Regions from separate parts of the Paenibacillus sp. PvR133 genome, predicted to be linked through region 3. Evidence: riboswitches for the same ligand, from Rfam matches in the RefSeq annotation. Region 3 holds a riboswitch; each other region holds the start of a gene.
What was found. A riboswitch is a leader RNA that binds a small molecule or an ion and turns the genes downstream of it on or off. The one in region 3 is predicted to bind glycine.
Positions count from the first base shown of each region.

Region 1: another riboswitch for glycine. It lies ahead of JOE49_RS25560 (alanine/glycine:cation symporter family protein); the one in region 3 lies ahead of sdaAB (L-serine ammonia-lyase, iron-sulfur-dependent subunit beta).
Region 2: another riboswitch for glycine. It lies ahead of gcvT (glycine cleavage system aminomethyltransferase GcvT); the one in region 3 lies ahead of sdaAB (L-serine ammonia-lyase, iron-sulfur-dependent subunit beta).

Region 1 is NZ_JAFIBS010000001.1:5,838,853-5,848,815, forward strand. Features, by position in the region: gene mdcA (malonate decarboxylase subunit alpha) at 1-647, opposite strand, end outside; gene JOE49_RS25530 (ACP S-malonyltransferase) at 644-1,483, opposite strand; gene JOE49_RS25535 (LysR family transcriptional regulator) at 1,682-2,554, shown strand; gene JOE49_RS25540 (ABC transporter substrate-binding protein) at 2,784-4,067, shown strand; gene JOE49_RS25545 (carbohydrate ABC transporter permease) at 4,099-4,974, shown strand; gene JOE49_RS25550 (carbohydrate ABC transporter permease) at 4,997-5,824, shown strand; gene JOE49_RS25555 (iron-containing alcohol dehydrogenase) at 5,980-7,152, shown strand; gene JOE49_RS25560 (alanine/glycine:cation symporter family protein) at 7,210-8,628, opposite strand; glycine riboswitch at 8,783-8,877, opposite strand; glycine riboswitch at 8,896-8,972, opposite strand; gene JOE49_RS25565 (glycoside hydrolase family 1 protein) at 9,141-9,963, opposite strand, start outside.
Region 2 is NZ_JAFIBS010000001.1:5,658,422-5,668,384, forward strand. Features, by position in the region: gene JOE49_RS24715 (BglG family transcription antiterminator) at 1-939, opposite strand, end outside; gene JOE49_RS24720 (PTS mannitol transporter subunit IIBC) at 1,021-2,499, opposite strand; gene gcvH (glycine cleavage system protein GcvH) at 2,877-3,275, opposite strand; glycine riboswitch at 3,670-3,768, shown strand; gene gcvT (glycine cleavage system aminomethyltransferase GcvT) at 3,947-5,047, shown strand; gene gcvPA (aminomethyl-transferring glycine dehydrogenase subunit GcvPA) at 5,176-6,531, shown strand; gene gcvPB (aminomethyl-transferring glycine dehydrogenase subunit GcvPB) at 6,528-8,024, shown strand; gene ptsP (phosphoenolpyruvate--protein phosphotransferase) at 8,144-9,856, opposite strand; gene JOE49_RS24750 (HPr family phosphocarrier protein) at 9,849-9,963, opposite strand, start outside.
Region 3 is NZ_JAFIBS010000001.1:1,737,398-1,747,360, forward strand. Features, by position in the region: gene JOE49_RS07760 (serine hydrolase domain-containing protein) at 1-1,067, shown strand, start outside; gene JOE49_RS07765 (Ig-like domain-containing protein) at 1,283-3,619, shown strand; gene sdaAA (L-serine ammonia-lyase, iron-sulfur-dependent, subunit alpha) at 3,690-4,589, opposite strand; gene sdaAB (L-serine ammonia-lyase, iron-sulfur-dependent subunit beta) at 4,579-5,268, opposite strand; glycine riboswitch at 5,480-5,595, opposite strand; gene JOE49_RS07780 (DUF6359 domain-containing protein) at 5,811-7,400, shown strand; gene JOE49_RS07785 (ABC transporter ATP-binding protein) at 7,726-8,757, shown strand; gene JOE49_RS07790 (ABC transporter ATP-binding protein) at 8,735-9,661, shown strand; gene opp4B (oligopeptide ABC transporter permease) at 9,675-9,963, shown strand, end outside.

The sequences.
Region 1 (9,963 bases), 4.1 Mb from region 3:
AGTGCGTACGGTTTGTCGGCTTGTACAATGACGTCGACCCAGGAGGCTGGAATATCGGTTCTCGGCAGCTCGTCCACGATTTCGTTGACCTGCACGATCACGATCCCATCCTTGAAAGCGGCCGCTTCCACGATCGTCGGAGTTTCTTCTGTATTGTTTCCGGTATACAGATTGCCCTCGCGATCTGATTTGTCTGCCGCTACCAGCACCACATCTGGAATAAGGTCAATGAAGAGACGTCCGAACAATTCCAAATACGTATGGATGTCACCGAGCTTAAGTATCCCGTCATCAATCATTTGCGCAACACGCAGGCTTTGGGAGCCACTGTAGGAGAAGTCCAGCTTCCCAGCGATGCCCTTCTCGAAAATATCCAAATGTTCGGGTCTTGAAATGCTGGACATAATCATATGCAAATCATGCACTTTGCCAGGATCGACTTCCAGCAGCTTCTGGGAAAGGAAAGACGCTTGCTTCTGGTTATCTCCTTCCAGGACGACCTTCGCGCCTGGATCAATTAGCGCCTCCATCAGGTCGACAATTCGGGAGGAGTCGATGTATTTTCCGTCGAGCCACTTTTCCACCTTTCCTAACTTTTCCTGCTTTTTATCACGTTTTTGTGACCAGGATCGCAGTACTTTATTCATTCTTCTTGCTCCTTCCATTTTCTAATCAGATACTGAGTCGCTTCCAGACCGATTTCGTCCACGGCCATTTGCCGGGTACTCTTGTGGGCTTGCTTAACAAGTCTGGAAAGAGTATGGCCCGGCGGCATTTCGATGAAACAGTCAGCTCCCGATTCGACGCAGACAGCCGCCATATCCATCCACTGGACGGGATTTGCTACGTTTAGGGCAAGGTCCTCCGCAATTTTTTCCTTGGCTTTCGTCTTTCTGCCCGTATGATTCACCAAATATGGTATTTGAGCGTCCCGCAAAGAAAAAGTGTGTATTTTCAGCAATAGCTTATTGGCTACCTCTGACATCAGCGGGGAGTGTGAAGGAATCGGAACCTTCAGAAGCGCCGTTTTAGCGCTCCCAAGCTCTTTCACTTGCATAAATGCTTTATTTAACCCTACCAATGATCCGGATACGACGATTTGTTGCTCTGAGTTTATATTCGAGAGATAGACTGGCGTCGCCTCACTATGGGAGAGAAGCACGGCTTGTTGAACCTCTGCCTTCGTAAGCCCCATAATCACACCCATTCCATAGCCTTCAGGGAAGGCTTCTTCCATCAACCTGGCACGGAGCCATACGATCCGAAGCGCATCCTCGAACGAAAGAACTCCCGCGATGACCGCCGCAGGAAATGCACCAATGGAGTGCCCTGCCACGAATTGGGGCCGGATACCCTGCTCGATCAACCGATAGGCTATTGCCGTCTCCTTAACGAAGAGTGCCGTCTGAATCCAGACCGTTGAGCCCATAGCCTTCTCATCATCACGCAGTTCATTTCCGATGATACTTGTTGCCTTTTTCACATACTCGGGCACATCTTGGAGCATTCCAGGAACCTGTGACCCCTGGCCGGGAAATGTAAAAACGATGTTCAGAATCTCACCACCTTTAGCGGATTCAATTTCTTACATTGTCAATTGTAATAAGTGAGCAAATACCTGTAAAATATATATATTCACATATAATCGATAACCTAATGGTTATAAAGGAGCTACTCCATAATGGATTATTTGCAGCTTAAGTATTTTCAAGTGACCTCGAAGTATGAGCATGTCACACGTGCCGCGAACGAGTTGTTTATCTCACAGCCTGCCTTAAGTAAAATGATTAGAAACCTGGAGACGGAATTGGGTGTGCAGCTATTTGACCGCGAAGGAAAACATATCGTGCTGAATGAATATGGCAAGAAGTTCCTGAAAAGAGTGAACCAGTCGCTATCAGCACTAGAGCAAGGCGTATCCGAAGTCAAAGAAATGAAGAACGAAAAGGTAGAGGTCATCACGTTATACGTCGCTGTCGGCTCTATGCTATTGCCCAACCTTGTCGGCAAGTTTCGCGATCTCTATCCTCAAATTAGATTCAACCTGACCCAGCACCCTGCGAAGATGAAGAAAGGACCGGCGTACGATTTTGCGATTACGTCCGAAGAGTTGGCGGACAACGAGCATGCGATCCTGCTGGAGGAGGAAATTTTGCTTGGCGTACCAAAATCTCACCCTCTGAGCGTTCAGGACACCGTATTCCTGAAAGATCTAGAGCATGAGAAGTTTATCAGCCTTACACCTGGTAATTCGCTTAGGAAAACAACGGACCTCTTTTTTACTCACATCCCTTTTGAACCCAACATCGTCTTTGAAAGTGATGATCCGGCTACGGTAAGAGGGTTGATTCAAACAGGACTTGGCATCTCCTTTATTCCTTCTATCCTGTGGAGGAACGTCGTAACCGAAGACATTAAGCTGCTTCAAATCAGGGAGCCTCGATGTACGCGAACAATCTATCTGTCCTTTCCTACTGGGGAACTGCACACCGATATAGAGAAATCGTTCTTCGAATTCATCATTAGATTTTTCCAAGATATTGCTCAGCATTGACGATTTAGATACCTTTTGACATAATATCTGCCTTATTGTTTTATCATTCTTCGGATTAGTAAGATCAATATCTTTAGAGTATTTAATTTCTATACATGCTTTGTTTCAATTTTTTTGTTTTTGGTTAAGTCAATGCACATAAATGGGTAACAGCTTCATATGATGGAGCTAAACCATTTACAACTTGTTTAGCAGGCAGATTATCTCAGACAGCAAGGAGGGAAATGATGTGAAAACAGTACAATGGCTGGTATTATGTCTTGCTTTTCTCACGATGTTCAGTGCTTGTAGTGGACCCTCGTTCTCTGAAAGTCAATCATCTGAAACTAATTTGTCAAACGGAAAAAAGATAACGCTTACATTGTGGTACTGGAACCGTTCCATTGACGATGAACTACTCGCCCAGGCGGAAAAACAATTTCCCAACATTGAATTAAAAACTCAAAAAATAGGCGGTGACTTCAAAGCCAAACTGAAGACAACGCTCGCAGCTCGTTCCGGTGAACCAGACATCGTAGCTCTGAACGATTGGATGGTGGAGCTGTTCCCCAGTGCGGATCGTTTTTATGACTTAAGGGAACTCGGAGCAGACCGCTTGAAGGATCAATATTTGGAATGGAAATGGAATCAAGGGATCACTCCTGATGGTAAAATGATTGCATTTCCCATGGATACTGGGCCTACCGCCCTCTTCTACCGAAGTGATCTGTTTGAACAAGCAGGCTTGCCTAGTGATCCTGAAAAGGTTAGTGCCTCCATTCGCACATGGGATGATTACATGGCGGCCGGAGAACAACTTCGCCAGAAATTCGGAAGCCGTTCATTTTTGGCTGACAATATTGTAAACGTTTACAATCAGGTACTCGCTCAGCATACAAACCTTTACTTCAAGCCAGATGGCAGCTATATCGGCAATCAATCCCCTGACATCCGTCTGGGCTGGAAAACCGCTGTCGATTTCCACAAGAAGCATCTGCTCGCCAATGCGGATGGCTGGACTCCCGAATGGAACGCTTCAGTCAATAACGGCAAAATCGCCTCTTTTGTAGGGGCTATCTGGATGAAGCAAGTTCTCACAGAGGCCGCGCCGGATACAGCGGGCAAATGGAGAGTCGCCCGTGCTCCTGGAGGAGACGGCAACCTGGGTGGTTCTTTCATTTCTATCCTCAAATCCAGCAAACATCCCAAAGAAGCCTTTGAAGTGCTGACCTGGCTGCAAAACCCGGAACACCAACTGGAAGCCTACCACAAAATCGGACTGTTCCCGTCCACTCCCGGCGTCTATAACGATCCTATCATGGGGACACCCGAGCCTTTCTTTGGTGGTCAGGCCACCGGACTCATCTTTGCCACCTCCGCACGTCATGTGAAAAGCAGCTATTTCGGCGAGCGCTATCCTGTCATCCACGGCATTGTGACCCGTCGTCTTGCTAATGTCGCCAAGCAGGATGCCAATTCCGATGCATTATGGACGGAAACAATGGATCGAATCGAACGGGAATTACAGCGGTAAAAACAAAATTCAAAAAAGGCGTGTGGACATTATGCTGAGAGAAATCTGGAAGCACCGTGCCGTTTATGCTGCGATCTCGCCGTTTTATCTACTGTTTGGCATCTTTGGACTGTTTCCGATTGGTTTTTCATTATATCTAGCGTTTCACAAATGGGACGGGATCGGAGACATGACCTACAACGGCTTGGGCAATTTTCGCTACCTTGTGACAGACAATGAATTTTGGCAGGCTGTAGGCAATACGTTTGTGATTTGGGTGTACGCCACGATTCCAATGCTATTCTTCGCACTGATTATTGCCTTTCTGCTTTATGCCCCTTTTGTGAAAATGCGCACCTTATGGCGAGTTGGATTCTTCCTGCCCAATGTGACGTCTATTGTGGCTGTTGCCATCATATTTGGTGCCTTATTTGCCAACAATTTTGGATTTCTCAACTACCTTCTGCAACTCTTGGGACTACCCATGGTTCAATGGTTGAATGTGCCATGGGGTATCCAAATTGCCATTTCTTCTATGGTCGTATGGAGATGGATGGGCTATAACGCAATCATCTATTTGGCCGGACTCCAGAGTATTCCGCATGTGCTGTATGAGGCCGCCAAAATAGACGGGGCAACCGGAGCGCAAGCTTTTTTCCGCATCACTATCCCCATGCTACGCCCAGTCATTCTGTTTACGGTGATTACGTCCACCATCGGCGGTATGCAGCTCTTCACCGAGCCACAGGTCCTTGTCGGTAATGACGGCGGTTCCGGGGCAAGTGGCATGACCATCGTTTTATACCTGTATCGCGAGTCGTTCATTAACAACTATTTTGGATATGGTGCAGCCGTCGGATGGGGCATGTTCCTCATCATTGCTCTATTCTCCATCATAAACTGGAAACTCGTTCAAGGTAAAAAATAACGATGGGAAGGAGCTTCACAACATGATGCAGACACGCGCAAAATCCTTTGTTTTATATGCCGGATTGTTGGTGGGAATCATTCTGTCGATGTTTCCATTTTACTGGCTGATCGTCATGGCAACCCGTACAACCTCAGACATCTATCGTTTTCCACCACAATTGTGGTTTGGCAGCCACTTCTTGGATAACATAACGAGAGTATTACAACAGATTAATTTTGCCGGAGCCTTTTTTAATACCCTTTTTGTAGCCGGTTCTGTTACCCTATTGGTTCTGTTTTTCGATTCACTAGCAGGTTTTGCATTCGCCAAGTTTGATTTTCCGGGCAAAAAAGTGCTATTTATCGTTCTGCTAGCTACGATGATGGTCCCTTCACAACTTTCGCTTGTCCCCTCCTTTGTCATGATGGCCTCCTTTGGATGGGTAGGTACGTTCAAAGCGCTTATCATCCCGGGGATGGTAAATGCCTTCGGCATTTTCTGGATTCGTCAATATGCGGAAGAATCCATTCCAAAGGAACTGCTGGATGCGGGCCGGATGGACGGATGCAGCTTTTTTCGACTGTACTTGAATGTAGCACTGCCTATTCTACGTCCTGCGTTCGCTTTTCTCGGCGCATTTACCTTTATAGGAGCCTGGAATGATTATTTATGGCCGCTAATCGTCTTAACGGATGAACGTAAATTCACGCTCCAGATTGCACTGTCACAATTGAACGGGATTTACAATACGGATTATGCGATGGTCATTGCGGGCACCCTGCTGGCTGTACTGCCACTTATTATTTTATTTCTTTTCATTAGCCGCCAGTTTATTTCCGATCTTGCCGCCGGAGCGGTCAAAGATTAGATTTACTTGAATTCCCTTATTCATTTCATGTATAATAGCTAATCGTCATTTCAAATAGCTTACATGATGAAGTTAGGTATCCAACAGGCAATCAGGTTAAGCGATTTACGATTTGAACATGAACTATGAACTATGAACTGAGGGAAGCTTACCAGATGAACAAATTCACATATTATAACCCCACCAAATTAATTTTTGGAGACAATCAAATTGAAGAACTCCAGCAGGAGCTGCTGAATTACGGCAAAAACATTTTGCTGGTATATGGAGGCGGAAGTGTCAAACGAAATGGTCTGTATGACCAGGTATTAAACGCGTTAGAGCCGCTACATCTCAACATTCATGAATTGTCCGGCGTAGAACCGAATCCGCGCTTGTCCACCGTTAAGAAGGGTATCGACATTTGCCGAAATGAAAAAATCGACTTCTTACTTGCTGTAGGCGGTGGAAGCGTTATTGATTGCACCAAAGCCATCGCAGCAGGGGCTGAATATGACGGCGACGTGTGGGATATTATCAACAAAAAGCACATGCCAACCCAGGCTCTGCCATTCGGCACCATCCTCACACTCGCCGCCACCGGTTCAGAAATGAATCCTGATTCTGTTATCACCAACTGGGAAACGAACGAAAAATACGTATGGGGCAGCGCGGTAACGCATCCGAAATTCTCGATTCTGGACCCAAAAAACACCTTCTCTGTGCCACGTGATCAGACGGTATATGGCATGGTGGATATGATGAGCCATGTGTTTGAACAATATTTTCACAATGTTAAAAATACACCGTTGCAAGATCGTATGTGCTTTTCCGTGCTGCAAACCGTGATCGAAACTGCACCTAAACTGCTGGAGGATTTGCACAACTACGAGCATCGTGAAACGATTTTATATGCCGGAACGATTGCCCTTAACGGAACACTGCAAATGGGCTACTTCGGGGACTGGGCTTCGCATACGATTGAACATGCATTATCCGCTGTATATGATATTCCTCATGCTGGCGGTCTGGCGATCCTCTTCCCCAACTGGATGAGACATACGGTGGAACAGGATGCTGCACGCATGAAGCGGCTGATGCTCAGCATGTTTGATTTAGATACCACTGGTAAAACGGATAAGGAAATTGCTTTGGAGGGGATTGATCGCCTGAGTGCATTCTGGACAAGTCTCGGTGCCCCTTCCACCCTGGCCGATTACAATATTAATGATGAGCAATTGGAAAAAGTCGCAAACATTGCAGCCCGTGAAATGGAATACGGAGGCTTCGGTAATTATAAAAAGCTGAATCAAGAAGATATTTCAGCTATTTTGCACGCATCGTTATAACATTCAAAAGGGAGTGTCCTCAAGCCTGTGATGACTGAGGGCACTCCCTTTTGGAATTTATGAATTAACCGTTTGTCCTTTTTCTTCTACTTGGATAGCTGCCCCTACACTGGCACCTGCAAGAATGCCCTTTTTCTTACTAGAATTCAGAGAATCCATATAGGTTCGGGTTTCTGCGACTACAATTCCTGATAAGCCGAGCAGGGCAATCAGGTTCGGGAAAGCCATCATTGCGTTAAAGATATCTGCCAGCAGCCAAATCGCATCCAGTTTAATGAACGCGCCCCCGGCAACCAGTAGGATGAACAGATAACGGTATGGCTTAATCCACTTGACCCCAAGCAAATATTCAACACAGCGTTCCCCGTAATAGTTCCAGCCGAGCATGGTGGTGAACGCGAACATAATCAGAATGATTGTGAGCAGTTCTGCCCCCAGCGGGAATGCGCTGGAAAATGCTTGCTGAGTCATCAGGCCCGCATCGGTAGGCCCGCTCCACACACCACTAACCAGTAGCGTCAACCCGGTCATCACACAAATAACCATCGTATCAATAAACACGCCTGTCATGGAAATTAGCCCTTGCTCCGCAGGCCATTTGGTTTTGGCAGCTGCAGCTGCAATCGGTGCGCTTCCCAATCCGGCCTCATTGGCAAAAATACCTCTGGCTACCCCACTTCGCATCGCCAGCATAATCGTAGCTCCGGCAAATCCGCCCGTTGCAGATGTAGTTGAAAATGCCGAATGGAGCACCAGCGCAATTGCGGCAGGAAGTTGGTCAGCAAACCGAATCAGTACGATGAGACAGATCAGTACGTACAAGCCTGTTTTAAAAGGAACGACCTTCGTCGATACCTTGGCAATGCTTTTGAGTCCTCCAATAGTAACCAGTCCTGTAAGGATAGCAATAATCAGGGCCGTTACAATGGGCGGAACGCCGAAACTGTTTTCAGTCGAAGATACAATCGCTTTGACCTGCGGAAACGTTCCAATCCCGAACAACGCTACCAGCATGCCCGAAAAAGCAAACAGCATCGCCAGCGGTTTAAAACGGCGTCCCAGACCTTTCTCAATATAATACATCGGGCCGCCGGAAAATTGCCCATTCCGGTCCTTCACCCGGTATTTTACCGCAAGTACACCTTCCGCATATTTCGTCGCCATCCCAAAAAAGGCTGCAACGACCATCCAGAACAAGGCACCCGGCCCGCCCAGCTTAATGGCTGTCGCTACGCCGACAATACTTCCTGTGCCAACTGTAGCCGCCAACGCTGTACTCAAAGCCGCAAAACTACTTACATCCCCGCTACCTTCATTCGGGGCCTTACCGATCAGCTTGATCGCCAGGGGCAGGCGGAATACCTGCAGCATCTTCAAACGTATGGTCAGCCACAACCCCGTTCCCATGACAAGAATGATGAGAGGCGCCCCCCATATCCAACTGCTAATCGCTTCTAACACATGTACCAAATTCATTTCAACCCGCTCCTCCAGCATATTAGAAAACAAAAAAGAGTCAAATCCGCTGATTCGACTCCTGGAGAGGTTAAAGGCACGAAAAAATACAACCATCTTGCGCAGGTTTCTGCCTCTAATATAAAAAAGCCTAGGGCATTCCCTGTCACAGGTTATTCGCGTCTCTGTCCTTTTGCCTGAGAGTTTAAGCAGATGTTCTCTGCGGTGCACCTTCGGCGCCCAATTAAGGGTCTCTCCAGAGTTCTGTCCGTTTACGGTCCCCGCTTGTTGCTGTAATCAGCCTAAGCACCTGAGAGTTTTGCCCCTTCGGTCGGAACCTTCGTTCCATCTCCCGCAAACATCAACCAGACATATGAAATTTTTATTCATTATACAGAAAACTTTCAGCTTATTACAAGTGAAAAGTTTGTGAAGCCCTCTGAAATATTATTATTGTGTCTATCAAAAAAGCGGGTACAGCAGATTGCATCCTTAGGATGTCCTCTGCTATACCCGCCCGAGATGATATGAAATTACAATTCTTCACCATTGGTTGCTATCACATTTTTATACCAGTTAAATGAGTCCTTTTTGGAGCGTTTGAGCGTTCCGTTACCATCATCATCCAGATCGACGTAAATAAATCCGTAGCGCTTGGACATTTCGGAAGTAGACATGCTCACAAGGTCGATAGGACCCCAGCTGGTGTAACCAATCAGATCAACACCGTCGGCAATTGCTTCCTTCATTTGAACAATATGCTGACGCAAGTAATCAATACGATATGTGTCATGCACAGATCCGTCTTCTTCCACCTTATCATAAGCACCTAGGCCATTTTCCACGATAAACAGCGGCTTTTGGTAGCGGTCATATAACGTGTTCAGCGTAACACGCAGACCGATCGGATCAATTTGCCATCCCCAGTCAGAGGACTGTAAATATGGATTTTTCACCCCGCCAATCAGGTTTCCTGCTGCTTTCTCACCTTCTGGACCTGCAGAAACGGTCAAGGTCATGTAGTAGCTGAATGAGATATAATCGACCGTGTTATTTTTTAAAATTTCGGCATCGCCTGGTTCTGTGTGTATAACAACATTATTTTCTTCAAAATAACGATTCATGTAGTTGGAATATTCCCCACGGGCATGCACATCCGTAAAGAACAGGTTCATCTGATTTTCATGCTGGGCTTTCAGTATATCCGCTGGATTACACGTATGTGGATAGCTTTCCATACGAGCCAGCATACAGCCGATCTGAGCGCCTGGGATGATCTCATGTCCCCGTTTGGTCGCCAGTGCACTAGCTACAAATTGATGATGCAATGCTTGATATATCGCTTGTTGTTTGTTT
Region 2 (9,963 bases), 3.9 Mb from region 3:
CTCCAACAGTACGAGATCATCCAACGGCAGTAGTCGGGTAGAGTGATCCTCGGCATCACGAAATAGCAGCCTGAGATAAGATCGTTCCGGCTCTGGAAATTCAATATCCAGCGCCTCTGACAACTCCGTGCATATGCGTTCCACCATAGCTGTGCGAAGCATGATATTTTCATCTGAATCTGTTTTTAAATACGAGAGAAGAGGATCTATAACATACCCGAGTCGCAGACGTACCAGCGAAACGCAAATTTGAATCAGCAGCTCCATGTATTTGCTTTCCACCATGTTTTCCAACCATTTTTCATGGGGCTGCCAGAGGGCCTTTTCCACAATCAGCAGGTTATCTCTGCCAATCATCTCCAGCAACTTGTCGGCGACACGGGTCACAGAACGAAGTTCTTCCCGGGCTGAAAACAGATCGGATTCATCCAAATATTCGAGAGCCAGCTCGGAAATCGCCCGTCTTTTGTCTGTCTCCCGTCCTGTAATCTCGACGCCGTACCCCCGTCTGCGGACAAGCACGAGCCCCCGTTCCCCAATCCAGCCTTGTAATTCGTCCAGATCATGACTGACCGTAGTTACCGTGACTTTCAAGTCTGAAGCCAGCGCCAGCAGCTTGATCGGCTCCTGTGTATCCAGCAGCATGCAGAGAACCACGATCTTTCTCTCCTCAGCCGAATATTCGTCTGACTTTGTATGCAGCAATTGCCTTCGCAGGCATACAAGCTGAGCTGGGTCAGCATCTATACAGATACCAATCCCTGACTTTTTCTCCAGCTTCACCTCATGAGCTGCCAGCCAATGCTCGACTGCGCCCAGTTCCCGATGAACCGTCCTTGTGCTGACATTGATCTTCGTGGCAATTTCCCCGGCTGTAACCTCTTTGGACTGCTCCAGAAGATATTCCACGATGTCACGTTGTCGTTTCGTAATATTCATAAGCGCATACCGTTCCTTCCCAAGCTCATCCCTCCAGCAGGAGACGTACACTGCATACAGTCCGCCTGACTACGACGGGGATTAAGAATCGGATTTCAGACGTTCAACCAGCGCTTCGTATTCAGGGCTCTTCAGAAAATTGTCAATGGAAATGTGCTCAGCATTCGGGGCTACTGTTTTAGCCCGGTCTGTCAACGTTTTTTGCGTAATGACAATATCCGCATCCTGTGGAATTTCACTGATTGCCGTATTCGTAACTGTTACGCCTACACCCGCCTGCTTCATTTTTTTGCGTAAAATCGAGGCGCCCATAGCGCTTGAACCCATACCTGCATCACAGGAAAAGACGATCTTGTTCACTTCGGATTTATCCTTGAGCGTTCGAGCTGCGGCAATCTCAGCAGCACGATCAGATTCGTGGTTATCTTCCATTACAGTGGCGTTAGCACTTGCACTCTTGCTTTGATTTTTCATATCTTTCAGGCGGGAAGCAGCTTCCTCCAGCCCCTCTTCTTTTTGCTTACTAGTCTTGAGTAACACTGCGGCAACAGCAAAGGATACGACCGCAGCAGCGATCACCCCGCTCAGCATTGGCAAATATCCGCCTTTTGGCGTCATTAGAAAATAGGCGATGATGCTGCCCGGTGAAGGAGCAGCAACCAGTCCGGCACCTGTCAACATAAAACAGAAGGTTCCCACAACGCCCCCAGCTATAGCAGCAAGAATCAAAATCGGCTTCATCAAAATATAAGGGAAATAAATTTCATGAATCCCGCCGAAAAAATGAATGATGACCGCTCCAGGAGCCGATGACTTCGCAGAGCCTTTGCCGAACAGGCAGTAGGCTAGCAAAATACCGAGCCCCGGCCCAGGGTTGGATTCCAGCATAAACAGTACGGATTTTCCTGTTCTTGCAGCTTCCTCTAACGCAATCGGACTCAATACTCCGTGATTCAGCGCGTTGTTTAAAAATAATACTTTTCCGGGCTCAATAATGAGGTTGACAAGCGGCAATAGCCCTGCGTTCACGAGGAACTGTACCCCTGCCGACAACACTTGACTGATCATTTGTACAATCGGGCCAATCGCCACATGGGCAAGCAGCGCTAGAATGGCACCGATAATTCCGGCCGAAAAGTTATTGACCAGCATTTCAAAGCCTGATCTGACTTTGCCTTCAATGGCCTTGTCGAACTTCTTCAATATCCACGCAGCCAGCGGACCAGCTACCATCGCGCCCAGGAACATCGGGATATCGGCTCCCACTATGACACCCATCGTCATAATGGCACCAATCACACCTCCACGCTGTCCGTGAATCATCGTGCCCCCTGTATAACCGATCAGTAACGGCAACAAATAATTTTTCATCGGGTCAACCAATTGTGCAAAACCTTCATTCGGGAACCAACCGGTCGGAATAAAGAGTGCCGTAATCAACCCCCACGCAATAAAGGCTCCCATATTGGGCATAACCATACCGCTAAGAAAACGGCCAAAACGCTGTACGACGACACGAGTGCCTCCTTTTGAACTTGGCTTTGCGTCCAATGTACTCATATTCAAATCCTCCTTGTAGGTAAGCATCACTACCTTTTCTTAAAATTCATACTAAATGACAGCGCTATCTTCATCAACGAAATGAAAACGTACTTTCGTCATGAACGTTGATGACAACATTTAAATTTAAATTATCCGGGAAGGTATTATACCTGCATAATTCTTCTTAATATGACCTGTAGCTATAGAAATTAGTCGAAAAACCGTGCTGGATTATGTATGATTCTTATATGGGGACAACCCTCTAAATCAGAATAAAACACGTAATTACGTTTGCAAAAAGACAAAAAAATAGCCGCTACGTCAAATCATAGCGACTATTTTATACAAAAATCGAGCAGACAAATAACCCTCTTACTCCATACTACAATGCTCCATTATTGCTCATCGGAAATCAACTGCTCATACTGATCCGCAGACAGTAGCTTGCCCAAGGCTTCCTCCACATCTTTATCCATCTCTACTTCGATCATCCAACCTTTTTCATAGGGAGATTCATTCACTAGCTCAGGTGTACTTTCCAGCGTTTCATTCACTTTTAGTATGGTTCCCGTCACCGGAGCAAAAAGGTCGGATACTGTCTTCACCGATTCAATCGTACCGATCTCCGCTCCCTGCTCAATCGTTGCTCCCGCCTCAGGTAATTCTACAAAAACAATATCACCCAGTTGATGCTGTGCAAAGTCTGTAATACCAATTCGTACCGTTCCATTCTCTGTCCGCTGAACCCACTCATGTTCGTCTGTATACCAAAGTTGCTGCTTTACTTCACCCATTCTGTTCCCCTCACTTCCATATGAATAAAATCGCTTTTGCTCACCTGTACTAGACAGGTTAAGATTATGACAACAAGAACACTCATGTCAATAATACTAACAAAAATACTTCATATCACCTCATATAGCGTACTATATAAAAATATGATAGCTTATAACAAACGCTTACATATCCTTATTTATATATTAAATGTTTTTTCTATTGTTTTTGATGACATTTTTATTGACATTTTGAATGAATTTGCGTATTAATGGGTTATAGCAAATGCTTTGGGAAACACCCCGACAACTGCAAACGCGGATGAACGCGGAGGGAGAGACTGCCAAAAAGATTCGCATAGCTGTTGCCGCTTGTGAGACATAAGTGCACGCGAATCGGATCAGGTTGTTATCTGCAAAGCCAGGTAATATACCGTTGATCCCGAAGGTAGCGCCGAAGGAGTAAACCTGCATTGCAGGTGAATCTCTCAGGCAAAAGGACCTCTGCCGGACGCATCTCTGGAGAGCATTCGCTATTGGAGCGGATCACCCAAGGGGAAACCCGGTACATACCGGGGTAACTTTCTGGTATCAAGGACAGAGCTGAAAAAAAGAGTGTAGACTGCCGTCTATACGTTTTTTTCGGCCTGTCTTTTTTTGTTTAGCCGATCACACCGGATAGGAGTGGAATAATGACTAATTTGCGAAAAACACCGCTATATTCGTCCTACGGGACGCAGTCTGGGGTTCGTTGCATTGACTTTGGCGGCTGGGAGCTCCCGGTTCAGTTTAGCGGCATTCAAAAGGAGCATGAGGCCGTCCGGCAACGTGCGGGTTTATTCGATGTATCGCATATGGGCGAATTTTTGGTTGAAGGCAAAGAAGCCGAAGCTTTTCTGCAAAGGGTGACCACGAATGATGTCAGCCAGTTGGAACCAGGTCAGGCACAATATTCACTCCTGTGTTACCCCGATGGAGGGGTAGTAGACGACCTACTTGTTTACTGCAAAGGACCGGAACGCTACATGCTCGTTGTGAACGCATCCAACATCGATAAGGATTGGGATTGGCTAATTCGCCATATGCCTGCATCCGTTCACATGGAGAATGTGTCTGATGCGATAGCATTGCTAGCGTTGCAAGGACCGGAGGCAGCACGTATTGCCGCAGCCGTGGCAGATACGGACATTACGAATCTGGCATCTTTCCGCTTCCATGAGAATGTGCCATTGTTCGGAGCAAAAGCACTGGTCTCACGAACCGGATATACGGGCGAAGACGGTTTTGAATTTTATATACCTGCTGCGGAAGCACCAGCCGTATGGGAGGGTTTGCTTCGTTCCGGTGAGTCGTATGGGCTGATTCCCGCTGGACTTGGTGCTCGGGATACACTACGCTTTGAGGCACGGTTGCCGCTATATGGTCAGGAGTTATCTGCCACGATTTCACCACTCGAAGCTGGTCTAGGTTTCTTCGTCAAGCTGAATAAAGGAGATTTTATCGGTAGAGAAGCACTGCAACGTCAGAAAGAACAAGGGATTCCTCGCAAATTGATCGGGCTGGAAATGATTGATCGCGGTATCCCACGCGCCCATTACCCGGTATTCGCAGAAGGACAACACATTGGTGAGGTCACAACGGGGACTCAGTCGCCCACCTTGAAGCGTAATCTGGGCCTCGCCTTGGTGGACAGTCGTTTTAGCGCCCCCTCCACACCGTTGGAGGTTGAGATTCGTGGCAAACGCCTGCGTGCCGAGGTGGTGGCAACACCCTTTTATAAACGCCCGCGCTGATCTTAAACTCTTTTTATTTCTATAAAGCAAATATGTCAGATATGAACTTCTGGGTTTTTCATCTCACACACTTTTTTATTAGCTAATTTACGATCTAAAATCTTGCTTTTCGAAAGGAGTCAGAACCTATGAAGCAGCATCGTTATCTCCCTATGACTGAACAGGATCAAACCGAAATGCTGCGTGTGGTGGGTGTATCATCTATTGATGATTTATTCAGTGACATTCCAGAGGCCATTCGATATCAAGGGGAACTGCCTCTCTCTTCTCGACTCGATGAGAAAGCCTTAACCCGCCACTTGGCCGAGCTGGCCGGACACAACGCCAATACAGACACACATGCCAGCTTCCTTGGCGCAGGAATTTATGATCATCATATTCCGTCCGTCATCCAGCACATCACTTCACGCTCGGAATTCTATACAGCCTACACCCCCTATCAGCCGGAAGTAAGCCAAGGCGAGCTACAAGCCATTTTCGAGTTTCAGTCGTATATTTGCGAATTGACGGGCATGGCTGTAGCTAATGCCAGCATGTACGACGGAGCGACTGCACTGGCGGAAGCGGGCTCACTGTCCGCCGCAGCTACCCGCCGTAAACAGCTTATCGTATCAAGGTCCGTCCATCCGGAGGCACGTCAGGTATTGGCAGCCTATGCACGCGGATTGGATTTGGACATCGTGGAGATCGGCTGTTCGGACGGCGTAACGGATGCTGATGCGCTAGCGGCAGCCGTATCGGAACAGACCGCGGCTGTTTTGGTCCAAAGCCCCAACTTTTTCGGAGCCGTGGAAAACCTGAAGCCGATGGCTGACCTCATCCATGCGCACAAAGGTCTTTTGGTCGTCAGTGCCAATCCACTGGCACTTGGCTTGCTGGAAACACCCGGCAAACAGGGCGCGGATATTGTGGTAGGAGACGCGCAGCCACTTGGCATCTCCTCTTCTCTCGGCGGTCCGACCTGTGGATACTTTGCCGTTTCTCAGGCACATATGCGCCGTATCCCCGGCCGTATTGTGGGTCAGACCACAGACCGCAACGGTAAACGCGGCTTCGTGCTGACCTTGCAAGCGCGGGAACAGCATATCCGCCGCGAAAAGGCCACCTCTAACATTTGCTCCAACCAAGCGTTGCTAGCTTTATCTGCATCTGTATACTTGTCTGTCATGGGTAGACAGGGGATCAAGGAAGTAGCCGAGCTAAATTTGCATAAAAGCCGTTATGCTTTAGAGCAATTGCTGAGCTTGAAGGGCGTAACTGCCTCGTTTAACGCACCAACCTTTAATGAGTTTGCCCTTAGACTGCCTGAGGGTACGGATATGAGCAAACTCCAGGCCGAGCTGCTAGCTGCTGGATTTATCGCTGGCTACGATTTGGGCCGGGACTATGAGGAACTTGCTGGTCACATGTTGATTGCCGTGACGGAGCAAAGGACCAAAGAAGAGATTGACCAATTTGTACACACCTTGGGGGGATTGCTATGACACACACCGGACAGGATCAGAAACAAGGGCTGTTGAAGGAACACGATCAAGCGCTCATTTTTGAATTGAGCCGTCCGGGTCGCATCGCCTATTCCCTTCCCGAGTGCGACGTTCCCCGTCGCCCGGTGGCAGAGCTTTTGCCAGATTATGCGCTGCGCAGCCAACCTGCGGCATTACCCGAGGTATACGAAGTAGACGTTATTCGGCATTATACTGCCTTGTCCCGGCGCAATTTCGGCGTGGACAACGGATTTTATCCGCTCGGCTCCTGTACGATGAAATACAATCCGAAAGTGAATGAGGATGTCGCCCGATATACAGGCTTCGCCAAAATCCATCCATATCAGCCCGAGGAGAGCATCCAGGGTGCTATGGAGCTGCTGTATACGCTCCAAAATGATTTGGCTGCGTTAACTGGCATGGATGCCGTCACGCTTCAGCCCGCCGCGGGCGCCCATGGCGAATGGACCGGGCTGATGATGATTCGCTCATACCACGAAGCACGTGGTGAGCGACGTACCAAGGTGCTCGTGCCGGATTCCTCGCACGGAACGAACCCCGCCAGCGCAACCGTCGCGGGCTTCGAAACAGTCACCCTTCCCTCCACCCCTGAGGGGCTGGTGGATCTGGATGCGTTACGTCAAGCCGTAGGCAACGACACCGCGGCGCTCATGCTGACCAATCCGAACACGCTTGGGCTGTTCGAGAAGCAAATCACTGACATTGCTGCCATCGTGCATGAAGCGGGTGGTCTGGTTTACTATGACGGGGCAAACTCCAACGCCATCATGGGGATTACCCGTCCCGGAGATATGGGCTTCGATGTAGTGCATCTCAATTTGCACAAAACGATGAGTACCCCGCACGGCGGCGGTGGCCCCGGCGCTGGGCCTGTCGGCGTAAAGCAACGGCTCATCCCTTATTTGCCCAAGCCGCTTGTCGTACGGGATCCGCAGGGGGTGTACCACTGGGACCGGGAACAGGGAGATTCTATTGGACGGGTTAAAGCCTTTTACGGCAACTTCGGTATTCTCGTTCGTGCCTATGCCTATATCCGTAGCTACGGTCCTGACGGCTTAAAGCGTGTATCGGAATGCGCTGTGCTCAATGCCAATTACATGATGCATCGACTCGCTCCACATTTTGACCTGCCCTACCCTGGACATTGCAAACACGAATTTGTCATGTCAGGGCGAGGCTTGAAAAAATTTGGAGTGCGTACGCTTGATGTAGCCAAACGGCTGCTTGATTTCGGCTACCATCCGCCTACAATTTACTTCCCTCTGAATGTAGAGGAGTGCATCATGATCGAGCCCACGGAGACGGAAAGTAAGGAGACACTTGATGCTTTTGTTGACACTATGATTCATATTGCGCGGGAAGCAGAAGAGAACCCTGAGCTGGTGCTCAATGCACCATATACTACTCCAGTCACACGATTGGACGAAACTACCGCAGCTCGCAAACCTGTACTGAATTGCTCATGCAGTTAAAAACAAATTCTACTTAAAGCATGCAAAAAAGCCGGTATCTATTAGATACCGGCTGCTGTATGTACACAGCAATTTTTTTGTTGGAAAAAGATATAACCTTTGAAATGTAATACCCTTCCTTAACCTTCGATGCTTTGAACCAATTCAACAACCTGTTCTGCTGTTTGCATGTCCAGAGCTTTTGTAGCCAGTTTTTCCATGTCCGCACGGGACAACTTGGAGATTTGACTACGTGCTGGCAGAATGGAAGTTGCGCTCATACTGAACTCATCAAGTCCCAGACCCAGCAGCAACGGAATTGCTGTTGTATCTCCTGCCATTTCGCCACACATACCAACCCAACGTCCTTCACGGTGAGCGGCATCAATAACCATTTTCACCAGACGCAGAATGGATGGATTGTATGGTTGATACAGGTAAGAAACCCGCTCGTTCATGCGATCCGCTGCCATTGTGTATTGAATCAGATCGTTTGTACCGATACTGAAGAAATCCACTTCTTTTGCGAATTGGTCAGCCAATACCGCTGTAGAAGGAATTTCTACCATGATGCCCAGCTGAATTTCTTCAGATACGGATACACCCTCGGTTACCAACTTTTCCTTTTCTTCCAACAAAACAGCTTTAGCTTCACGGAATTCGTTCAGCGTAGCAATCATTGGGAACATGATGCGCAGGTTACCATGCACACTCGCACGCAACAAAGCACGCAATTGAGTGCGGAAAATATCCTGGCGATCCAGACACAGACGAATAGCACGGAATCCGAGGAACGGATTCATTTCTTTCGGCAGGTCCAGATAAGGAAGTTCTTTGTCGCCACCGATGTCCAAAGTACGAACTACAACCGGTTTACCTTCCATTCTTTCCAGAACGGTTTTGTACGCCGTATACTGTACTTCTTCGGATGGAAGCTTATCGCGTCCCATGTACAAGAACTCCGTACGGTACAAGCCAACGCCTTCACCACCGTTGTCCAGAACACCAGCTACATCATTAGGCGTACCAATATTGGCTGCCAGTTCGACATGGACACCATCGACAGAAACCGTAGCTTCGCCGCGCAGCTTACGCCACTCTTCGCGTTGCTTGTCGTATGCCACCTGTTTAGCACGGTATTCCGCAACAATCTCTTCGGTAGGGTTCACGAATACGTGACCATCCAAACCATCAACGATAATCAAATCACCGCTTTTAGCTTGAGACAATATATTTTTCGTTCCCACAACTGCAGGAATTTCAAGTGAGCGAGCCATAATAGCCGAATGCGAAGTACGTCCGCCGATGTTCGTTGCAAAACCTTTAACAAATTCACGGTTCAGCTGAGCTGTGTCGGAAGGTGTCAAATCTTCTGCAAGCACAATCGTTTCTTCGGCAATTTCTGCAGGACTAACAAAATGAACACCAAGCAGGTGATTCAGGATCCGCTTGGTTACATCACGCATGTCCGATGCGCGTTCTTGCAAATAGGCACTTTTCATGTTTTCAAACATGGAAATGAACTGTGTAGCTACTTCATTCAAAGCATAGTCAGCATTAAGCTGCTCGTCTCTGATTTTAGCTTTAACCGGATCGATCAATTCAGGATCATTCAGGATGAGCAGGTGAGATGCAAAAATTTCTGCTTTTTTCTCTCCCAGCTCCTGAAGCGTTTTCTCCTTAATCGATTCCAATTCGGTTTGAGATTGTGCCAAAGCCGCATCCAATCTCGCGATTTCAGCTTCAACATCACCAACCGCGCGTCTCTCTACAGCGTAATTCGGATGCTCCAAGATAAACGCCCGGGCAATGGCTATGCCTGCCGAAGCGGCAATCCCGGAAATTTTAAGCATGAACTTCGCCCAGCCCTTCGTTAACGATTACATTTTCAAGAGCTTTCAGTGCTTCGGCAGCTTCAGCGCCTTCGCAGATAATGTTAATAGTATCGCCTTGTTCCAGA
Region 3 (9,963 bases):
TGTTGTATGAAGGATATCATGGATATGCTGATCTGGAAGCCCGAAAGCCAATCACTGAGGATACAGTGTATCGCTTGTTTTCCATGACAAAAGTTGTTGTCTGTGCGGCTGCACTTATGCTGTACGAACGCGGGGAATTTTTGTTGAATGAGCCTTTGTATGAATATTTTCCCGAATATCGTAATGCGCATGTATTCAAAACCGCTCCTAACGGATACACCTATGTGGATAAGGCGGAGAATCCCATTTTAATTAAGCATATATTCAATATGAGTGTGGGTCTTCCTTACGCTTCCGAGTCTTCAGAGACAGGACGGGCAATGCAAAAGGTCCTTAGAACGTTAAAGGAAAAGCAGGGGAAATATGATCTGCGCACAGAAATTAAAGCGCTTTCTGATATTCCACTTTCATTTGAGCCGGGAACACGCTGGTTATATGGATATGGACATGACCTGGTTGCAGGTCTTATTGAAGTGATTTCAGGTAAATCATTAGGGCAATTCCTAAAGGATGAAATATTTGATCCGCTTGGAATGAACAATACAGGTTACCGATATCGTGGAGATATTGAATCGCGAATGGCCTCCTTTTACCAACGAACAGACGCCGGAGAGCTAGAAAAAATAGAGGGTTTCTTGGATGAATATCATCAGCCCGATGCTATATATGAAAGTGGGGGCGCAGGTCTGTATTCGACAGTTAAGGAGTACCTTACATTTTCACAAATGCTGTCGAATGGAGGTATGGTAGATGGTGTGAGGCTATTAGGGAGAAAAACTATTGATTTAATGCGCACCAATCATCTGAATACAGATCAATTATTGGATTTTACTAATTCTTATCATACAGGTTATGGTTACGGACTGGGCGTGCGCACGTTAATTGATAAAGCGGCTGGGCATGCAAATAGTTCTATTGGAGAATTTGGCTGGACGGGAGTAGCAGGCACTTGGGTTTCTATAGATCCAAGCGAACAATTCTCCGTCGTTTATATGCACCAACTGGCTCCTAATATGGAAGAATACCATCATTTGAGAGTTCGCGCAGCAGCTTATAGCTGTTTGTAAATGCGAGGTTGTGGGTCTGTTGGGGAAACTCTTCACTATGGCTCTGAAGCTACACAAATTGTAATGTCTAATCTTTATCAGAAATGATCTAGTTAATAAGGACCAAATTTCCTTCGAAGCCTAAACTATTCTTTTCCATATGACGACATAAAACGTAGGTGTAAGGATTTTGCGAAATCCTTAATTTAAGTTTTGGAATGGGAGGGAATTAGATTTTGAAGAATAGATGGTCCGGTTTTCTGGCGTTGGTCATCCTGATTTCAAGTTTTACATCATATGCAGGGTTTGCATCTGCTGCGGATGCGGTGCTTTCCAAGATTGTCCTTTCCTCTAACGAGGTAACTTTGCAGCAGGGAGATACGGCTGCGTTGACGGCTACTGCTGTTTTTAGCGATGGGACAACCTCGAATGTAACCGTAAGCACGGATTGGAAAAGTGATAATACAACTATTGCTACCGTGTATAACGGTACAGTTTCGGCCAAGGCTGAAGGGGAAGCCACCGTGGTTGCGACCTATAAAGAGAAGGTGCAATCGGTTCAGGTACATGTAACGAAAAAGGTTAAGGCGCTGACATCCAGTGTACAAAGCCTGAACTTGCGTTCAAGCGGTACAGGACAGGTTGATTTGACAGCGACATACAGTGATAATACAACTGCTCAGGTTTCGGGTGATGCTACTTGGACCTCCGATAATCAAAAGGTAGCCACAGTAGTTAACGGATTGGTTACCGCTCAGGGAGCAGGTACAGCCAATATTAAGGCCGTATATGGTCAACAGACCGTAACCATTGCTGTGCAGGTGGAGCAGGTTAAACGTCTCGATGTCAGTTCATCAGAGGTTTCTCTTTTGCTGAAGGATACTGAGAAGGTTAAACTTACGGCGACGTTCCCGGATGGATCGGTACAGGACGTGACAGAGTCTGCTGAGTGGAGCTCCAGCAATGCAGCCGTGGCGGATGTACTGAAAGGCACCATTACCGGCTACAGCGCGGGAAAGGCGACAATTACAGGTAAGTATGGCACGATGTCCGCTACGATTTCGGTAGATGTCGATCAAACGAATAAGCTGAAAGCCAGCGAATCCAATATTTTTCTCCGTCTGGATGAATCTAAAAAAATACAAGTTACTGCCGTTTACCCGGATGGGACGGTAACGGATATCACAGATAAAGCTACTTGGACATCAAGCGATGAAAAAATTGCGACTGTGAATAAGGGAACGATTATGGCCATTGGAGCGGGTTCGGCTACGGTGACCGCTAAGTATGGAGATAAGACTGTTTCGATCAAGACAGATGTCGAAACCTCCAGATATTTGGATTTGAGTGAGGACAAGCTGAGCCTGAATGCCAAGGAATCCAAAAAGCTCAAGCTGACCGCAACGTATGTAACAGGTACGGAAGAAGATATCACAAGTAAGGCAGAGTGGAAGTCCAGCAATGAAGATATCGCTTTTGTCAGTGCGGGAGAAGTCACGGGTTATAAAACAGGTGAGGCTACGATCACCGCTTCTTATGGTGGCAAAACAGTTACAGCTACGGTATCCGTAAATGTACCCGGTGATCTGTCTCTGTCCTCCAAAACGGCAACGATTGATATTGATGAGGACTATACTGCAACTTTGACGGCTACTTATGCGGATGGGCGTAAGGAAGATGTAACACAGGATGCAGAATGGGCTTCAAGCGCGGAAGATATTGCTTCTGTGTCCAAAGGAACGATTACGGGTAAATCCGCTGGTAAAGCGGTTATTACAGCGACCTATAATGGCAAAAAACTGACGATTAACGTACAAGTAGGCCTTGTAGACCGTCTGGAAACAGACTCGCGTGTAATTGCACTTGGTGCTCAGGAAACGAAGCAGCTGAAAGTAACAGGAGTTAAGAGTGGCGGTACAAAAACAGATGTAACCAAGGACGCCACCTGGACAACGAGCAATGTAAAAGTGGTTGAAGTTAGCGAAGGTTTGATCAAAGCGAATGGTAGCGGTAAGGCAACGGTGACTGCTTCATATGGCAAGCAAAACATTACGTTTACGGTAGAAGTGGACGTAGCGCAAAAGATTGAAGCGGATGCAATCGCGTTGTCACTTAAATCCGGAGATCAAAAAACCATCGCGATTGTGGTTAAATCGAGTGATGGTAAAGAAAAGGACGTTACGGCCCAAGCTGAATGGAAAACGTCTAATTATAAGGTAGCCACTGTTAAAAAGGGTCAGGTTACTGCGGTTAGCTACGGTAAAGCTAACATTCAGGCGAAGTTTGGCGGGAAGGTAATCAGCGTACCCGTGGATGTTGATACGCTTAAATATCTGCAAACAGACGAAGTTGCTTTGAATTTGAAGGCAGGACAGCTGGCCAAGGTTACGGCTACAGCCACGTATAAGGATGAGTCGGAGAAGGATGTTTCCAAACCGGCTGTCTGGTCCTCGTCCAGAATTGTTGTTGCGACCGTCAAAGACGGTAACATTAAGGCACAGGGCAAGGGCAAAGCAGTAATTACTGTGAAATATGCAGGTAAAATGACGAAGATACAGGTAACCGTTCAGTAAAAAAGAGAGCAAGCATACGTCCAAGGACGACATGCTTGCTCTTTTATTTTAAGGAGGCACCGCTTATAAATTATGACTTATCCTTCTTGGTCGGTGTGTTGCGTGTAAGTGATTCGGTCAAACGCTTGCCAGTCGGCGTCTGGGCCAAGCCGCCTTTGGCGGTCTCGCGGTGCTTCGACGGCATCGCACTGCCGACTTCAAGCATCACGTCAATGACTTCGTCAGACGGAATAGCGCTGCGCACACCCGCCAAAGCCATGTCCGCTGCGGCAAGCGCAGTCACGGCTCCCAGCCCGTTGCGCACGATGCACGGAATCTCCACGAGTCCAGCGACGGGGTCGCAAATCAGGCCGAGCGTGTTCTTAAGAGCGAGGCCCACGGCGTGAACAGCCTGTTCAGGCGTACCACCACGCAGCTCGACCATAGCGCCAGCAGCCATCCCGATAGCTGAACCAATCTCAGCCTGGCAGCCTCCCTCCGCGCCAGAAATGAAGGAGTTGTTGGCGATCACGTAGCCAATGGCTCCAGCGGCGAACAGGCCGTTCACCATATGCTCATCATCCCAGCCGAACCGCTCCTGCGCACTGATGAACACACCAGGGATAACCCCACATGAGCCTGCGGTAGGCGTGGCGACAATGCGACCCATGGATGCATTTACCTCCGACACAGAGAGGGCATAAGCCATGGCGAGCGCGGAGGCATCGCCGGAGCAGGTTTCCCCTGACCGCAGATACTCGGCTAGGCGCTTGCCGTCACCGCCCGTCAATCCACTGCGGGATACGGTGTCTTGTGTCTGACCGCGATGAACGGCTTCCTTCATGACTTCATAATAATCAGACATTTGGCGAAAGATTTCTTCCTCCGTTGTATTCGTCTCTTGTACCTGCTCTTGAATCATCAAGCGGCCAATTGTGGTGGATTCTTCAGCGCATAAAGCGCTGATTTCATGCAGATGGCTAAACCGCATCGGATTCAGCTCCTTTTTTCAAATTAATCATCTTAATTTCATACATATGAGGTAAAGAACGCAGTTCCGCAATCAGTTCAGCTGGAGCAGAACTGTCCGTTTCAATGGCGGTGAGTGCTTCACCATCCCGGCCTTTGCGATCTACGTGCATATAGGCAATGTTAATGTGGGCCGCGCCCAGCGCTGAAGTTATCGCGCCCAATGTACCGGGCTTATCCGAGTGGAGAAGCACCAGCGTAGGCAGCTCCCCGGTCAGATTGACCCGGAATTCGTTGAGCTGCTGGACATGGATGCTGCCGCCGCCGATGGAGGAGCCCAGCAGTGTGCGCTGATCCTCGCCCTTCCACAGTTCGAAACGGACAGTGTTCGGATGAGGCGCGGGGAGTCCGCTGACGGCGAATTCCACGGCCATCCCGGCTTGCTCTGCCCATTGCTCGGCATCCGGAATCCGGTGATCGTCCGTATCGTAATTAAGCAGCCCTGCGATGAGCGCCAGGTCTGTACCGTGTCCTTTATACGTGTCGGCAAAGGAGCCGTACAGCGTCATGCGGGCACGGTCAGGCTGCGTCCCGAGCCAGTGCCGGGCAACGCGTGCGAGCCGCACCGCGCCTGCGGTGTGTGAACTGGAAGGTCCGGTCATGGCCGGACCGATAATAGAAAATACATCTTTGAAACGCATGGTGTGGCCCCCTGTATGTTCTAATACCATACTATATGGTATTTCCGCGTCTTTGCGCGGTTATGACGGTTCCTAATGCTGACGCACAATGTGAGCACAAAAAAGGACAGGATAAGGAAGTTTCCCTTATCTCTGTCCTCGTTACCTGAGAGTTTCGTGCGGTGTTCTTACCGCCTTACCCCTTGGGTGGCTTGCGCTCTCTCCAGAGTTGCGTCAGATGACGATACATGGACCTGAGAGATTATCCGCCAGCCGGGTGCTGGCGTCTTGCTCCTTCGGTGCCGCCAGAGTGTAGGCTCCCTGGACAGACTCTCCCGTCATCTTCATTCGCGTATACCGTTCTACATGTCTTCCTTAGGGTAATGTATGCCGTGCTCGGTGTCAATCACAGGGTTCAATTTTTACATAAACAGGTGCGTTTCCAATAAAAAAGATTAAAATTTACATAATTATGGATGAAATCAGGAAGGAATTAGAAGATTGGCGGCTAATCTGATAAAGGACAAGTATATTTATGGAAATCATAGGAGGGATATTGACGTATGGTAAAAGGCTTGCGATTCACAGGTTCACGCTTAAAAGGGATGTTGCATCTAGCAGCGATCGTATCACTGCTGATTGGGATCTTCGTTCCATTCGGTCAGGTCAAGGCGGAGGGAGCATTGACAGTAGCCGAAGCACTTCAGCGCCAAAGCAGTGGAGGTACGGTGACGGTGGAAGGTTACATCGTCGGACATGCTACCGGATCGAAAACGGCTAACTTTTCTTCCCCGTTCGCGAATGATTTTAACGTACTGATTGCCGATCAGGCAAATGAACGTAATACGTCTAATCTGTTGGATGTACAGCTGACTTCAGCGTACAGAGGGCAATATGGGCTATCAGGCCATCCTGAGCTGATCGGCAGCAAAATTCGTGTGACGGGTACACTCGGCGCCTACAATAATTTTGGTGGAGTGAAAAGTCCAAGCGCTGTTGAACTGGTGAGCGGAAGCGAGCCGGGGGAACCAGGCGAACCTGGCAACCCGGGTCAACCCGGTACTACACTGCCGGATGGAAAAGGCAAAAAGGTGCTGTTCGATAATACGCACGCACAGACCGCTGGTGCAGCAGATTGGGTCATTGAAGGCGCCTTCTCCGACTTTGCCAATGGACTGCGTAATGTAGGCTTTACGGTAGACCAATTGAATCGTCCCATTCCTTTTACTTATGGAGAGCAGGCTATAACATATGATAAGTTGCGCCAATATGATGTGTTCATTATTGGTGAAGCGAATGTTGCCTTTAAGGCATCCGAGCAGGCTGCCCTGCTGCAATACGTGAATAGCGGGGGGAGCGTCTTCTTCATCTCCGATCATTATAATGCGGACCGTAACAAAAACCGTTGGGATTCCTCCGAGGTTATGAATGGTTACCGTCGTGGAGCCTATACTAATCCGGCCAAGGGCATGACTGCAGAAGAAGCTGCATCACCGGCGATGCAAGGATTAACAAGCTCCGATTGGTTGGCGGCCAACTTTGGCGTTCGTTTCCGTTACAATGCGCTGGGTGATGTGAATGCTACCGAAATTGTAGCCGCAGATCAATCTTTCGGCATTACCAAGGGTGTGCGCTCGATTGCAATGCATGCAGGATCTACGCTGGCTATTATTGATCCTACCAAGGCTAAAGGCATTGCTTATATCCCTTCAGGCACGAAAAAATGGGGTAATGCGGTAGACCAGGGAGTTTATAACGGCGGGGGCCGTGCGGAAGGACCTTATGCCGCTATCTCCAAGGTAGGTCAAGGCAAGGCAGCGTTCATCGGTGATTCTTCCCCTGTAGAAGATGCTACACCGAAATATGTGCGTGAGGAAAACGGACAGTCGAAGAAGACATATGATGGTTTTAAAGAAGTGGATGATTCCACCTTCCTGGTGCAAACGGTTCAATGGCTTGCATGGAAGCAGGACTACACGAAATTGTCTGATGTGGCAGGTTTGACTCTGGATCAACCGACGAAGCTTCTACCATTCGAGGAGCCTGCGGCTTCCACGGAACCGCAGCCTGAGCCTTGGTCTGCTCCGGCAGCAGGCTACAAATGGTACGATCCTAGAACGTTCAAGTCTGGCTCCTATGGAGCGGCTTCGTAATTATCGCCAGAAGCTCAATGTGAGCTGGTATTAGTTAGTCGTTTGATCCCTGCAGAGGGATCAAACGACTTTTTTTGTGATGAAAATTAACCTGTGGTTGGTTATTTCATTACATTTTGTGCCAGAAAGACCGCGCTACTGCTGGATCATTGATTTTTTAAATGATGTTGATAGCATAATCTTAATTGATATATCCATATACTGGTGATAGGATGTATTCAAATTATTCCGACAAAAACGGTATGTAATGTTCATGAGAGGTTTTAAACATCAAACATGGTGAGAATAAGCGGGACAAGACCATGGAGAATGGAGGAAGCGCGCATTGAATACCGGACCCGTGTTGGAAATTAAAGGATTATCCGTCTCTTTTCGCATCAATGATCAATATCACCCCGCAGTCGACCATCTGTATCTGACGGTCAACCCCAATGAAGTGCTGGCTGTAGTCGGAGAATCCGGCTGTGGCAAAAGCGCGCTGGCGCTTTCGATCGCACAACTGCATGACATGGAACGCACGCGTGTAGAGGGAGAGGTCCTTTTTAAAGGCACGGACCTGAACCGTCTTTCTTCAGGGCAAATGAATAAAATCCGCGGAGCGGGCATTGGCATGATCTTTCAGGACCCGCTGACAGCACTCAACCCGTTAATGAGCATTGGTAAGCAGATTGAGGAAAATCTTGATTATCATACGTCACTATCTACGAAGCAAAAAAGGGAACGTGTGCTGGAGCTGCTGGAAAGCGTAGATATACCGAATCCTGTGCGTGTGTATGAGCAGTATCCGCATGAACTGTCAGGAGGGATGCGTCAGCGTGTGATGATCGCGATTGCCATAGCTTGCCGACCTTCTCTTATTATCGCAGATGAACCAACTACTGCGCTCGATGTAACGATCCAATCGCAAATTCTCGACTTGCTCAAACAGCTTCAACAGGAGAGTGGGAGCGGAATTATCTTGATTACGCATGATCTTGGTGTTGTGGCAGAAGTAGCCGACCGTGTGGTGGTCATGTATGCCGGAGAAATCGTGGAGAGCGCTGATGTTTTTGAATTATTCAGGCATCCACAGCATCCGTACACGCGTTCTTTGCTTGCTTCCATGCCGGGAGCGCATACCAAGGGGGAATCACTGCATGTCATCGGCGGCATTGTTCCCTCATTACAAGATATCCCCCGCAATAGCTGTCGCTTTGCCCCGCGTATTCCCTGGATTCAGCAGGGAGTGCATGAAGACCATCCCCAACTAAATGAAATTTCCCCTGGACATTGGGTCCGTTGTACATGTTACCAGCATTTTCATTTTGAAGACGAGGCAAAGGGGGAAGCTGCTCATGGCACTACTGGAGTTAAATGATTTGAGGGTCCACTATCCGGTGCGCGGTGGTTTCTTCCAGCGTGTTATCGATCAGGTGAAAGCAGTGGATGGCGTGTCGATCAGCATTGAGGCAGGCCAGACATACGGGCTGGTGGGAGAATCCGGCTGTGGAAAAACGACGACAGGCAGGACGATCATCGGTCTAAATAAGCTGACGAGCGGACGGATTCTTTTTAAGGGAAAGGACCTTGCGGCTCTGAGCCGTAACAACCGTCATCCGCTGCGTAGAGACATTCAGATGATTTTTCAGGACCCCTACTCTTCGCTCAACCCGCGCAAGCGCGTATTGGATGTCATTGCTGAACCGCTGCGAAATTTTGAAAGGCTGAGCAGTGAGGAGGAACGGAGGAAAGTACAGACGTTGCTGGAAAAGGTCGGCTTGAACGCCGATGCAGCCTACAAATATCCGCATGAATTTTCCGGGGGGCAACGGCAACGGATCGGGATCGCGCGTGCGCTGACATTAAACCCCAAGCTGATCATTGCTGATGAGCCGGTGTCGGCACTGGACGTTTCCGTGCAGGCACAGGTGCTGAATTTTATGAAGGATGTGCAACGGGAATTTAATTTGACGTATTTGTTCATCAGTCATGACTTGGGTATTATCCGCCATATGTGCGACCAAATCGGTATTATGTATCGAGGCCGTCTAGTGGAGCAGGGGAGCGAGCAAGACATTTATGAGCGTCCACAGCATCTGTATACCCAGCGCCTCATTGCAACCATTCCCAATATTGATCCTACAAAACGGCTGGAAAATGCCCAAAAAAGGCGAATGCTTTTATCCTCCTACAAAACAGAGCTGCCCAAACATCTAGACGTGAGTGGAAAGCCGTTTGCACTAAAATCAGTAAGTCCATCCCATCAAGTCGCGCTACCATAAGGGGGGTACAGAAATGTGGAAATTTACACTGCGTCGGCTGCTGGTTATGATCCCTCAACTTTTTGCACTGAGCGTGCTTATATTTTTCCTTGCTAAGGCTATGCCGGGGGATGCCCTGACGGGACTTATTACTTCGACACCCAATCTGAATCCGGCCGCACTGGAAGAACAGCGACAAAGACTGGGACTGAATGACCCGGTGTGGGTGCAGTATGGGAACTGGCTCGTCCAGCTTGCTCACGGGGATCTGGGCAAATCTTATGTACATAAAATTAGCGTTACCGATCTGATTGGCAGCCGTC